One region of the Synechococcus sp. R55.3 genome, then DNA from elsewhere that is predicted to be linked to it. Evidence: predicted binding sites of a transcription regulator. Region 1 holds the regulator's gene; the other holds the start of a gene.
What was found. The regulator HrcA, encoded in region 1, represses chaperone genes, less so after heat shock. The targets are predictions, from matches to a motif close to TTAGCACTCNNNNNNNNNGAGTGCTAA.
Positions count from the first base shown of each region.

Region 2: the regulator HrcA is predicted to act here: its motif matches at 3,848-3,874, upstream of groES (co-chaperone GroES).

Region 1 is NZ_JANSIG010000064.1:3,248-10,162, forward strand. It holds gene NW849_RS10335 (endonuclease MutS2) at 1-2,292, shown strand, start outside; gene NW849_RS10340 (hypothetical protein) at 2,500-2,754, opposite strand; gene NW849_RS10345 (urease subunit beta) at 2,876-3,304, opposite strand; gene NW849_RS10350 (urease subunit gamma) at 3,376-3,678, opposite strand; gene hrcA (heat-inducible transcriptional repressor HrcA) at 4,038-5,189, shown strand; gene tilS (tRNA lysidine(34) synthetase TilS) at 5,243-6,226, shown strand; gene NW849_RS10365 (T9SS type A sorting domain-containing protein) at 6,515-6,915, shown strand, end outside.
Region 2 is NZ_JANSIG010000016.1:4,873-11,787, forward strand. It holds gene NW849_RS04185 (GuaB3 family IMP dehydrogenase-related protein) at 1-498, opposite strand, end outside; gene NW849_RS04190 (DUF429 domain-containing protein) at 614-1,408, opposite strand; gene groL (chaperonin GroEL) at 1,749-3,383, opposite strand; gene groES (co-chaperone GroES) at 3,474-3,785, opposite strand; gene NW849_RS04205 (PhzF family phenazine biosynthesis protein) at 3,994-4,824, shown strand; gene NW849_RS04210 (apocytochrome f) at 4,887-5,870, opposite strand; gene NW849_RS04215 (cytochrome b6-f complex iron-sulfur subunit) at 6,099-6,617, opposite strand; gene NW849_RS04220 (DUF3067 family protein) at 6,801-6,915, shown strand, end outside.

The sequences.
Region 1 (6,915 bases):
GCTGCCACACCCTTGGGCCGTCGTGCCTGCCTAGAGCTGGATCCCTGGCAGAGCCGCGCCGATAGCGAAGCCTACCTTGAGCAGACGGAAGAGGCGATCCGCCTCGATCGCACACAGGCGGGGGGCCTTTCCATGGCAGGGATCCACAACCTGCTGCCGGCTTTGGAACGGGCTGAACGGGGGGGGATCCTGAGCGGGGAAGAGCTGGTGCAGATTGCTACAACTCTGGGGGCGGCCCGCCGCATTCGTCGTCTGATCGACGACCACGACCATCTGCCACGCTTGCAAACTTGGGTGAGCACCCTGCGCACCTACCCGGAGCTGGAGCAGGAGATCTTCCGCTGCCTGGAGGAACATGGCGAGGTGCGGGACAGCGCCAGCCCTACCCTTGCGGATCTGCGCCAGCAGCAGCGGCGGCAACGCAGCCAGATCCAGGAGCGCCTGCAACAGTTGATGAGCCAGTACCCCCAGGCGCTGCAGGACAACCTGATCGGCCAGCGGCAGGGACGGTTTGTCCTGATGGTCAAGGCCACCCATCGGGATCTCATCCGCGGCATTGTGCATGACAGCTCTGCCAGTGGGGCCACCCTCTATGTGGAGCCCTACGCCGTGGTGGAACTGGGCAACCGCTGGCGAGAAACCCAAGTTCAGATTCAGGCGGAGGAAGAGCGGATCTTAGCCGCGCTCTCGGCTCAGGTGGCCTCCGTCGCCACCGATCTGGAGCATTTGCAGGGGGTGATGGTGGGGTTGGATGTGGCTCTGGCTCGGGGTCGCTACAGCCTCTGGCTGGACGGCAATCGTCCCCAGTTTGTCTCGGCAGGATTGCGCCTGCGTCAGGCCAAGCACCCCCTGCTGCTCTGGCAATCTCGCGCCGCTGCCCCTTCGGAGGGTCAAGGCTCTGCTGTTGTCCCTATCGACTTCACCCTCTCGGACTCGATTCGGGTCGTAGTCATCACCGGCCCCAACACCGGCGGCAAAACCGTTGCCTTGAAAACCCTGGGGCTGTTGGTGCTCATGGCCAAGGCGGGGATCTTCCTGCCGGCTCAAGATCCGCCCCAACTGCCTTGGTTCGACAGGGTTTACGCCGACATTGGGGACGAACAATCGCTGCAACAAAATCTCTCCACCTTTTCAGGGCACATCCGCCGCATCAGCCGCATGGTACAGGCCCTGCAGTCCACTCCAGAGCCGGCCCTTGTCCTGTTGGATGAGGTGGGGGCGGGCACGGATCCCACCGAAGGCGCTGCCCTGGCGGCTGGGCTGTTGGAGTATCTCTCGGAAAAGGCGCTGCTCACCCTGGCCACCACCCACTACGGCGAGTTGAAGGCCCTGAAATACCAACATCCCTGCTTTGAAAATGCCTCGGTGGAGTTTGATGAGGTCACCCTGGCCCCCACCTATCGCCTTTTGTGGGGGATCCCAGGCCGCTCCAATGCCTTGACCATTGCTCAACGGCTGCAGTTGGATCCAGAGATTCTGCGGCGGGCCCAGCAGCACCTGCAGGGGGAAAGCCAGGTGGATCAGGTGATTGCCGGGCTGGAAGCGCAGCGAGCTCAATTGGAAGAGCGGGCGGCCCAGGTGGGATCCCTGCATCGAGAGCTGGAGAGCCTATATCAACAAATGCAACAGCGTAGCCGCCAAATCGCCGAGCGAGAAGCCCGGCTGGAGCAGAAGCAAAACCAAGAACTGCAAGCCCTGTTGGCTGCTGCCCGTCAGGAAGTGGCTGCCGCCATCCGCAAATTGCAGCAGGGAGAGGATCCCCAACGCATTACTGCCGAGCTGGCGCAAATCCAGCAGCGCTACTCTCCCCCACCGCCGCCTGTGGATATGGAGTTTGTGCCAGAGGTGGGAGATCGGGTGCGGCTGAGAGGCTTGGGGCAGACGGGAGAGGTGATCGCCATCGAAGGAGATGTATATGTAGTGCGCAGCGGCATCCTCAAATTCACAGTGCCACGGGGGCAGTTGGATCCCATTGACGAACACCAGGCCAAGCAGCGCCAACGCCCCAAAGCCCCACCTCCCTCCCCTGCAGCCACAGCTCCCCTGAACCTGCGCACCAGTCAGAACACCCTCGATCTGAGGGGAAAAACCGTTGCCGAGGCCGAGGCCATTTTGGAACAGCACTTTGCCCAAGCTCCCCCCGGCCCTGTCTGGATCATCCACGGCCACGGCACAGGGCGCTTGCGGGCCGGCGTACAAGCTTACTTGCAAAATCACCCCCGCGTTCAGCGTTTTTCAGCCGCTGATCCCCAAGACGGCGGTACTGGAGTGACCGTGGCTCACCTGCAATGAGGCTTACCGGTGCCGGAGGGGACTCAGATCCAGATCAGATCCAAAGCCGAGATAAAGCTCCGGGCCCCAAGGATCCACAGGGTTTCCGAGGGCTATCATCTCCAGACAGCCGTGAGCTCAAGCTTCCCTCCCCCCTTCGGAAGAGAGACTAGGGAGGGTTAAGTTGGCTTTATTGGGTCGGAGACCGAACAAGGGCTGGCGATTGTCTCAAGCCTGACTCTGGAGCACTGCCGCTGCCGAGCTGACGGGCTGGGATCCCCTCTGTTGTCGCCGGCTTCGCCAGAGCCAGTAGCTCCGCAGCAGTTGGCCATCTCCAATGAGCTTCAACATCACCGCCACCGTCGCACCTGTCCAACTGAGAGGCCCAAAGGCGGTGCCTGCTGCTGCCAACAGCGCCAACCCAGAAAGATTTAGCCCCAAGCCTTGCACCCACATCCACAAGATAGTCTCGCGTTCTGACATCTGCCCGCTCCTAGGGGAGAAATAGGATAGCCCTACTGTCCTGAATCTGAGCGGAGACGGGGATGGGGTTGAACCTTGGCACGGCTGCCCAAAGCTGCACACTTGGGGGGGGCGGTACTCCCTAGGGATTGGCTGCTTGACCCATCCACTCCTGCAATCGGGCCAGGGCCAGCCGCTTTTGGGCGGCAGAGCGTACCGTACCCTCCGTGAGCCGATTGAAGCCATGCACCAACCCCTTGCCCCCCAAAGCCACCAGCGTCACCCGATGGGTTTGGCCTGGCTCAAAACGCACCGCATTGCCGGAAGGAATGTTGAGGCGCATGCCAAAGCTGGCGGCGCGATCGAAAACCAGGGCCCGGTTCACCTCGAAAAAGTGAAAATGGGATCCCACCTGAACGGGCCGATCCCCTCGGTTGGTGACCTCTAGCGTCACGGTGGCCCGCCCGACGTTGGCCTGGATGGGATCCTCTGCCAGCAGCAGTTCCCCTGGGATTAGGGCTGGCTCCGCGTTGGCGCCAGGCGTGGTTTTGGATTTGCGGCCAGAGGGCATGGGGACAACCTCCTGAAGTTTTTCGGTCTTTGGAGCATCTGGGGGATCCCTGAAAGCGGGCAGCCCCGACGCTAGCGAATGGGATGGTGCAAGGTAACCAGCTTGGTGCCGTCGGGAAAGGTGGCTTCCACTTGGATTTCGGGGATCATCTCCGGGATCCCGGGCATTACGTCCTCGCGGGTCAGCCACGTCAGCCCCTCGCTCATCAATTGGGCGACCGTTTTCCCTTCCCGCGCCCCCTCCAAAACCGCTGCGCTCAAGTAGGCCACTGCCTCAGGGTAATTGAGTTTGAGGCCCCGCTGCCGCCGATCCCGAGCCAACTGGGCAGCCAGGTAGATCAACAACTTGTCTTTCTCCTGGGGGGATAAGTACACGGGACAACCTCAAAGATACAAAAGGATACAGGGGGGACAGCAGCAGGCCCAGTTGGCCTAGAGTTGACTCAACTTTATATCACCTCTGGGCAAAAAAAGGGGTCTAGGCTAGAGGGGATTTCCCTTTCTCCTGCACAACCCACAGCCTCAACCTCTTTCGGCATTGGGTGTTGCGACTCCCTTCCTGGGCAACCCGTCATGAAAGAGTAACAATAGATGCATACAGATGTATTTAGACGCGAAAGTTTGTCTAGATTCGTATCTCAACCCTGAGTTGGTCTATCCTGGAGCAATTTACCGGCTCTGTTTAGCACTTCCCTTTAGATAGATAGGTGTTGACTGGGTTCTTTTGATCGGCTATGAAACTCGAACTGACTCCCCGCCAGCGGAAGATTCTCTGGGCGACGGTGCGCAGCTACATTGCGACGGCTGAACCTGTCGGTTCCAAAACCTTGGCCCAGTCCTATAACTTTGGGGTGAGCACGGCCACCATTCGTAACGACCTGGCCACCCTTGAGCAGGTGGGGTTACTGTTTCAGCCCCACACCTCTGCGGGTCGGGTTCCCTCCGACTTTGGCTATCGGGTTTATGTCAACGATTTGTTGACCTCCGCCAACAGCGGTGGGATCCCTCACGATGCTCCTCAGCCGGATCCCCATCCCGCTCTGCAACAGTTGATGGATCAGCTTGGCCGTGAGCTGGGAGACGACCTAGACAGCCTCCTGCAAAGGGTAGCTCAGCTTTTGGCCCATCTGAGCGGTTGCATTGCTCTCATCACTCCTCCTCAGGGGCCGGTGGTAGCCATTCATCATGTGCAGTTGGTGTCGGTAGCACCAGGGCGGGTGATGGTGTTGGTGGTAACCGACTCCTATCAAACCCATTCAGCTCTGGTCAGCCCCCCCGACTGGCCCAGCGACTCCCGAGAGGATTTGGAAGATGAATTGCAATTGCTCAGCAACTTTCTCACCCTGAAGCTGCGGGGCAAAACCTTTGCCGAGCTGCAAGATCTGAGCTGGCTGAAACTGGATGAAGAATTTCGTACCTACGGCCATTGGCTGCAGCAACTGCTGCGCTCGGTGGTGCAACGCTGTCTACAGCCCTCTCTGGGGCAGGTGTTCAGTGCCGGTATGGCCGAGTTGATGCGTCAGCCGGAGTTTTCCCAGGCCCGGCAGGTGCAGGCAGTGATGCAGTTGATCGAGGAGGGAGCCAAGCAACTTCAGGGGATGATTGGGCTCCATTTTGCCGATGGGGGTTTGCCCTCTCTGCCGAGCTCAACGGAGATGGATCAGGAGTCGGGACAGTCTGCCCGCAAGACCCCGGTGATCATCTACATTGGCAGCGAGAATCCACTGGAGTCTCTGCACCACTGTACGGTTATCGCCTCCACTTACCACCGTCGCTCAGCTCCTCTGGGTACGGTCACCTTGCTGGGGCCGACCCGAATGGCCTACGAGCGCAGCATTGCTGCTGTGCAGGCGGTGGCCTCTCATCTGACCCGAGCTCTTGCCTAAGGGATCCCATAGCGGCAGGTAGGGTCTGGGTTGTACGTGAGCAATAGCAAGCTGTGGCCAGGCTCTCTCCTCTCCACCTGCGGGTACAGTGCGCCATTCGGCAGCAGCAACTTCTTCACCCTGGCCAGCGACTGCTGGTGGCTTTTTCGGGCGGGCAAGATTCTTTTTGCCTGCTCCAGATCTTGCGGGATTTGCAGCCTCGCTGGGGCTGGCAGATATTTGTTCTGCATTGTGATCACCGCTGGTCGGCAGATGAAACGGAGTGTGCTCGCTTTTTGCAGGGGTGGCTGCAGCAGCAGGGACTGCCTCATGCCGTTGAGACTGCGGATCCCATCCGCCGAGATGAGGCAGGGGCCAGGGCTTGGCGCTACCAACAACTGGACAAATGGGCCCGCATCTGGGATTGCAGCGCCGTGGTGATGGGGCATACGGCCACGGATCGAGCAGAGACGTTTTTGTGGAACTTGTTGCGGGGAACAGGAGCCGCCGGGCTGAGCAGCCTGGATTGGCAGCGTCGCCTGGACGACCGGGATCCCACCTCTGCCCAGGTGGTGCGACCCCTGCTGGGTCTATACCGTTGGGAAACCGAACAATTTTGCCAGCAGCACCAATTGCCGGTCTGGCCGGATCGCAGCAACCAAGATCTGGCCCATTGCCGCAACCGTCTCCGCCTGGAGGTGATGCCCTACTTGAAGCAGCACTTTAATCCGCAACTGGAAGCGGCCCTGAATCGGGCTGCCACGCTGCTCCAAGCAGAACATGAGCTGGTGGTAGCCCAAGCAGCTCAGCTATGGCAGCAGGTGTATGAGCCCGCTTTGCCAGGGCTGCGACGGGATCCCTTGCGGGCTGCCCCCTTGGCTCTGCAGCGGCAGGTGATGTTTCAATTTTTGTCTTTGGTGCTGCCCCACCACCCCACCTTTGACCAGGTAGAAGCCGGGATCCAGCTCTTAAAAGCAGACCGAGGCAGCCGTAGCCCCGATTATCCAGGTGGGCACTGGCTGGAAGTGAAAGGGGATCACTTGGTTTGTTTCCATTAATTTTTCCATTAATTCCACTTCCCCGAAGGGAAGCGACCTAGACATGCCCTAGACATACACCTGTACTTACTCTGGTTTCCATTAATTCCACTTCCCCGAAGGGAAGCGACCCTAAGCGATCTTCGTAAAGTGAATTCGGCTTTAGCGTTTCCATTAATTCCACTTCCCCGAAGGGAAGCGACTGATTCATTAATAGTAAGTATCACCACTGATTGTGGCAATACTTGGATACGATTAGCATCTTATGGTAATAATACAGGCCCGAGTCCATTGGCTACAGCACCTGATATGACCACTGCATTTGTACCTACCCCATCACAATGGGCAACCAAGACAATAGATTTAAGCCCGTATGCTTCTCAAACCGCCGCCAGAATCAGATTCCAATTGCGAAGTGGATGGGGAAATGTTACTTATCTGGATGATATAAACATTAGTGCTGCAACCAATACACCACCAAGCGCTTCTTTTAATGTTTCATCAACTAACATCTGTGCAGGGCAAAGTATTACATTTACCAATACATCTACCAATGCTACTTCCTATAGCTGGTCCTTCCCCGGCGGAACTCCTTCAACAAGTACGGCTGCCAGTCCTACTGTAACATTTAATTCAGCGGGGACATATACTGTAACATTAACAGCTAGCAATTTAAACGGAACAAACACGGCAACAGCCAGTATTGTGGT
Region 2 (6,915 bases), on a different contig from region 1:
GACGGAAACTACCGTGGCCTGAACGAAGAACAGATCCCCCCCGGCTTCCGCCACCAGGGGGCCGTATTGGGCGGCGTGGGCGGGCACGCAGCTAGCGGCGGCAATGGCGCCGGAGGCTTTAATCTGGCGGATGCGTTCTTGGATTAGCTCTGGCTTCACCGGCTCGCCGTAGAGGCGCTGCATTAGGGGCACAAACTCGTCTTTGCCCACCGACGCAATCTGATCCAACACCTCATCGGGATCGGCGTAGCGGGTTTGGATGCCATCCAGGTTCAACACCCCGAAAGCTCCCAGCTCCGAGAGCAAAATGGCCATTCGCACATCCACCACGCCATCCATGGCGCTGGCGATGATGGGGATTTGCCGTTGGATCCCTCCCAGAGTGAAGTGGGTGTCCACCAGGCTGGGATCCAGCGTTCGTCTGCCTGGGGCCAGCGCGATTTCATCCAGCCCGTAAGCGCGTCTTGCCTGCCGATTGCGGCCCAGTTGCACGTCCATTTTTCCCCTGTTCTGCGGATCCCTTGTTTTTATCATGCCGCCAAGGAGGGATCCAAGGCTAGCGAGAGTTTTGTTCTTCTGGTTGGGATTTCCACCTGCGATCCCGGAGCGGGTCTCAATCAGCCTCAGAGGTTCGAGGGGGCAAGGGCGTGAAAATGTGCCCTTCTTGCAGGTTGCCGAAACTGCGGCAGCGCTCGGATCCCCAACGGAACCCGTAGAGGGCGATGTAGGCACACATCAACGCATCCACCTGATCTTCGTAGTTTTTGAGTCGACGGCCCTTGAGGGATCCCACCTTCACTTGGAGCAGCTCTTCGTGATCCTGGAGAGCCGGGTCAGCGGCAGCCAGAGAGCGCAGATGATGCTGGTAAAGTTGCCAAGCTTGTTGCCGTTCCGGCCAGGTGCGTCGAGGGCGGGCCTTGTATTTTAGGGTGCGGCTGAGGCCAAAGAGGCTGACCAAGGCGCTGTGGGGGAAGACCTCGGTCACTTGGCGGGTAAGTTTTCCTCGCTCGATGCTGGCCTGCTCCCGAAAGCCATAACTGGCTAGGGCTTGCACCAAGGCTTCCCCTCTCACCTGGCCGTTTTTTTCTAGAAGCCGGCGGTTGGCTGGGTGGGCCCCGGCTGCATAGGCGCGAAACACCCGGTTCAGTTCGGCCTCGGCCCGTCGCTGTCCGCTGAGGTTGGGGACGCGCAGGGGGGCATCCACCGCCACCAAGCAGGGATCTTCGCCCGCCTGAGCTTGAATATAGTCCAGGATCTCCTCATCCGTTTGGAGAATGCGGCTATCGACCAGATGGCCTGTCAAGTTCTGCCTGCCGGGATCCCCGAGCTGGACTCGCAGCGTGGCCAGACCGGAAGGGTTGCGGGTTGACCAGGCCAGATCCAGGCCAATGCAGATCAACTGAGCCACACCGCCTTCCCCTTCTCTTCAAGTTGGACAGAATCAGAGTCGTTATCAAAAAACCAGTTTGAGGCAGTTCCCGATTGCATGGCTCTAGCGCCCTCACCCCCAGACCCTCTCCCTCTGAGAAAAGGGGTTAGGGATCAGCATCACAAACAGTTTCGCTGCTGTCTCACGGTCGTTGGGAATGATCCCGCCGGATTGCCTGCGTCTTGATGAAAATCCACAAGAAAAGGGATCCTACCAGGGGATCCCCAGAGATTCATCCAAGATGCTCAGCCCGGAAGCGGAGTGCCCCCAAACTCTTCGGTGAGCCTAAGGGATCCGCCTCCCTGTGGCAATCAACAGATCAGTAGTCGTAGTCACTCATGCCGCTGCCGCTGCTTGCCGGCGTGTTGGTTTTGGGCTCGGGCTTGTCCACCACGATTGCTTCGGTGGTCAGCACCATCCCCGCAATGGAAGCGGCGTTTTGCAGGGCGGAACGGGTAACCTTGGCCGGGTCTACAATGCCCGCCTCGAACATATCCACGAAGGCGTTGTTCTGAGCATCGTAGCCGGTGTTGAAGGGCTTATCTTTCACCCGCTCCAGCACAATGGAGCCGTTTTGGCCGGCGTTCTCAGCAATGCGGCGCAGCGGAGCACCCAGAGCGCGGGCGACCAGGTTGGCCCCCACCAGTTCATCGCCGGACAGGTTGGCTTGCGCCCACTCGGTTACCACTGGGATCAGGTGTGCCAAGGTGGTACCGCCGCCGGGAACGATCCCTTCTTCTACCGCCGCTTTGGTGGCGTTGATGGCATCTTCCAGGCGCAACTTGCGGTCTTTCATCTCGGTTTCAGTGGCCGCGCCCACTTTGATCACTGCCACACCGCCGGAGAGCTTGGCCAGGCGCTCTTGCAGTTTTTCTTTGTCGTAGGTGGAGTCGGTTTCCTCAATTTGACGGCGAATTTGCTCGCAACGAGCTTTCACGGCCGCTTCGTTGCCTTCCGCCACGATGGTGGTATTGTCTTTGGTTACCGTGACGCGACGGGCAGTGCCGAAGGAATCGAGGCGAGCGTTCTCCAGCTTCAGGCCGCGCTCTTCGCTGATTACCTCACCACCGGTCAGGATGGCAATGTCTTCCAACATAGCCTTGCGGCGATCCCCGAAGCCAGGGGCTTTTACCGCTACCACGCTCAGCACACCCCGCAGCTTGTTCACCACCAGGGTAGCCAGCGCTTCTTTCTCGATGTCTTCGGCGATGATCAGCAGAGGACGACCGGCGCGGGCCACCTGCTCCAGAACCGGTACCAGGTCTTGCACCAGGGTGATCTTCTTATCGGTGATGAGGATGTAGGGGTTTTCCAGAACCGCTTCCATCCGCTCGGTATCGGTGACGAAGTAAGGGGAGATGTAGCCCTTGTCGAAGCGCATCCCTTCCGTCACTTCCAGCTCGGTGGTCATGGACTTGCCTTCTTCCAGGGAGATCACCCCTTCGCGGCCCACCTTGTCCATGGCCTCGGCAATCATACGGCCCACTTCTTCATCGTTACCGGCGGAAATGGCCGCCACCTGGGCAATGGCTTTGGAATCTTCGACCGGGCGGGCATGTTCGGCGATTTTGTCTACCAAAAACTTCACCGCCTTGTCGATCCCCCGCTTTAGGGCAATCGGGTTGGCGCCGGCAGCCACGTTTTTCAGACCTTCTTTCACCATGGCGTGAGCCAAGACCGTGGCCGTGGTGGTGCCATCCCCAGCCGTGTCATTGGTCTTGGAAGCCGCCTGCCGGATCAAGGAAACGCCTGTGTTCTCAATGTGGTCTTCCAGCTCGATTTCTTTGGCAATGGTTACCCCGTCGTTGATGATTTGGGGGGCGCCAAACTTCTTCTCCAGCACGACGTTGCGCCCTTTGGGACCCAGGGTAACGGCTACGGCTTCTGCCAAAATATCCATGCCGTGCTCTAGAGCGCGGCGGGCTTCTTCACTGAAGATGATTGATTTGGCCATAGTCAACCTCTCCGATGCAAATGCAGGTAAGGGTGAAACAGAGTCTCAAGGATTCAATCGTTCGTTGAACTGCTGCTGAATCACTGACCATTACTGAACAATGGCGAGAATGTCCCGCTCGGCCAACAGCACATATTCATCGCTGCCCAGCTTGACTTCGGTTCCGGCATACTTGGAGTAGAGCACTTTGTCGCCGGCTTTCAGTTCCATCGGGATCAGCTTGCCCTCGTCGTTGCGCTTGCCAGGGCCAACAGCAACCACTTCCCCCACCTGGGGCTTTTCCTTGGCAGTGTCCGGCAAGAAGATCCCACCTGCGGTTTTCTCGTCCTGCTGAGCGATTTTGACCAGCACGCGGTCGCCCAGCGGCTTCAGGGTAGAGACGTTAAGAGCCACTGCAGCCATGACGAATGTCCTCCGTGATCCTAACGAATTTCCATTAATTCCGCTTCCCGAGGGGAAGCGACTTAGCACTCTCGACTTACGAGTGCTAGTTTATCAGCCAACTTTCTGGCCTGACAATAGCCTTTGTCAGCGGGATCCCGCTTTTGGCAGGTGCGGTCGGGGTGCGGATCCCCCTACTTTTGGTGCCGGTGTGGGATCATGGCCTGAGTTGGGCTGGGTTGAGAACGTGCGGATCCCGTTTTTTCAGGTGGATGCATTTACGGCGGTGCCTTTCGGCGGCAATCCGGCAGCGGTGTGTCTGCTGCCCCAGGAGTTGCCAGAGGCGCTGATGCAAGCCATTGCCGCAGAGAACAATGTATCGGAGACGGCTTTTTTACTGCCTCAGGGATCCCAGGGCGAGGTTCCCCACTATGGGCTGCGCTGGTTTACGCCGACGACGGAGGTGGATCTCTGTGGCCACGCCACCTTGGCTGGTGCCCATGTGCTGTTCACCGAGGTGCATCCTGAGGCGGAGAGGGTAGCCTTTTCCACCCGCAGTGGCCTGTTGCAGGTGCGGCGGCAAGGGGATCGCCTGGCCATGGATTTTCCTGCTCAAACTCCGGAACCTTGGCCAGAAGCCAAGGAGCAGGTGGCAGCGGCTTTGGGGATCCCACCTGTGGAGCTGTACCGCGGGGGTATGGGGGTGGCGGTGCTGGCTTCGGCGGGACAGGTGCAGCAGGTGCAACCGGATCTGGCCCAGGTTCAAGCACTCCCCGTTCCGGGGTTGATCGTCACAGCCTCTGGGGCGGCTCTGGGGAATGGGCCGGATTTTGTCTGCCGCGTTTTTGCCCCTCGGCTGGGGATCCCGGAAGATCCAGTGACGGGATCCGCCCAGTGTCTTTTGATGCCCTATTGGGCCAAACGCCTGGGTCGCTCTGAGTTACAGGCCCACCAGCTATCCAGCCGCGGCGGGGAGCTCTGGTGTCGCGATCTCGGCTCTCGCGTGGAGATTGCCGGGCAGGCTGTGCAGGTGATCAGAGGAGAGCTGAGGCTACCTTAGAACCCTACCGAACAAAAAACACCTCGGATACCTCCGAGGTGCAGGCCAGGAAAGAGCTTGAGCTAGCCAAGGATTTCGGCGGCTTGAATGAGCTCCACCTGCTTTTTCTTGAGCACCAATAAGAGCTGGGCAATCGTAACGGCTGCCAGGAAAGCCACCAGCCATTTCACCCGCTCCGGGCTTTGCAGCACCAGATCCCGCTCCACCTGGCCAAAGCCGCCCACATTGGGATTGTTGGTGACGGGATCCCCTTCTTTGACGCTGTCGCCAACGGCAACCACCAGTTCCGGCCCAGGCGGCACCACCAGGTTTTGGATCCCGCTTTCGGTCTCGAAGCTGAGAACTCTCGTGCCCGGCAGCTCGTATTCCGGGGGCACCAGGCTGGCCAATTCAGCCGGCAGATCGCTGATATCGGAGTTGAGGGTGGCGATGTTGACTAGACGCCCCGTGGCTGGGGCGCGGAAGACGTTGTTGTTGCTGAGGCTGCCGTCGGGGTTGAGCTGACCGCGACCCCGGTTGGCCCCAATGTAAACGCGATACTTCATGAAGGCCACCGAGGGATCCTCTTTCGGGTCAGGGGCCACCACCGGGAAGACGATTTCTTGATGCTGCTCGCCCGGCAAAGGCCCGACCAGGAGGATGTTGGGCTTCGCGTCGCTGTAGGGGGTGATGTAGGTCTCGGCAGTTTCTTGCCGTTGTTCCTCGGTCATCTCGGCTTCGGTGGCTAAACGGAAGCCCTCCGGCAAGACCACCACCGCGCCCACATTCAACCCACCCTTGCTGCCGTCTGCCAGCACCTGCTGCTTGCTCAGGTCATAAGGGATCCCAACTTTGATGGTAAACACCTGGCCGGGGGTGACTGCCTGGGGCACCTCGGCGCGAGTGGGCATGGCGTTCAGGTGGCAGTTGGCACAGACAATTTTTCCGGTCGCCTCGCGGGGGTTGTCGTAGGCCATCTGGGCGTAATAGGGGTAGGCTGCCGCCGGACGTGCCCCCATCCCCAGCAGCAGCAGCAGCGCGCAGAAGACTAAGCCAATTCGCTTCATAACTCTCAGCTCAGAATGGATTTCAATCACAGCTTTAGGACACAGTCTTGAAATAGCCATCTCGACGACTTGCCCCAAATCCCTTGGCAAAAGCCGGCACAGCCAGGATCCTTACCTCACCATCCTTCTAGATCAGGGAGATCAGGGGCCGGTCAACAGTTGGACTGGAAAGGTGCTCCGCACCGCTGACGCAATTGCCTGGGCAGAACTGGCGGGATCCCTTGCCCTTTAGGTCTCCCGGAAATCAGGGCCTTGCCAGGGGCTGAAGCGAACGTTGTCGCCATCCACCGTGGCGCTCACCAGCTCCAGCGAGCGGGGAGCCGGCCCCCGAATCACCTTGCCATTGGCCGCGTACTGGGATCCGTGGCAAGGGCACTTAAACAAATTTTCCCCCACATTCCAGGGCACCACGCAGCCAAGGTGGGTGCAAACCGCGTTGAGGCCGTAGTTGGCCACCGCCCCATTGTCGATCACGATGTAGGTGGGATCCCCTTTCAAACCTTGGGCCAGCACCCGGTCCGTGGCAGCATGGGTGGCCAACAGCTCACTGACGCTGATGGGCTTGCCGAGGGCGTCCTGAGCGATGAGGCCCTCACCCCCTCCACCGGCAGAGGGCGGAATAAAGTACTTCACCACCGGGTAGAGGGCGCCCACCACCACGACTCCCACAGAGCCGCTGAGCAGGGCATTGAGAAGAACCCGCCGGCTCATGGGGGGCGCTTCAAAGTTGCTAACCGCTTCCGTCATAATGGCAAATGCAAACCTGAGAAGTTTTAACGTTCGTTGACAAGCGACATCATCCTAACCGACCCCTCTGGCCAATATCGTTAAGAAATGCAACGCTGGAAGAGGCCGTAGCCTTTCTTCCCAAGGTGAGCGGCCCACCCGGCAAGGTTGGAGCCAGATCCAAGCCAGTCTCAAGCAGTCCTGATGAAGGGATCCGACTTTCAAGCTTTGTTGCGCGAGAAGTGGGGCTATTCCTACGACGTGCAGCTGCGGCGTATCCAGCAGAAGGTGGTGTTGCTGGTGATGTGGCGCTATCTGG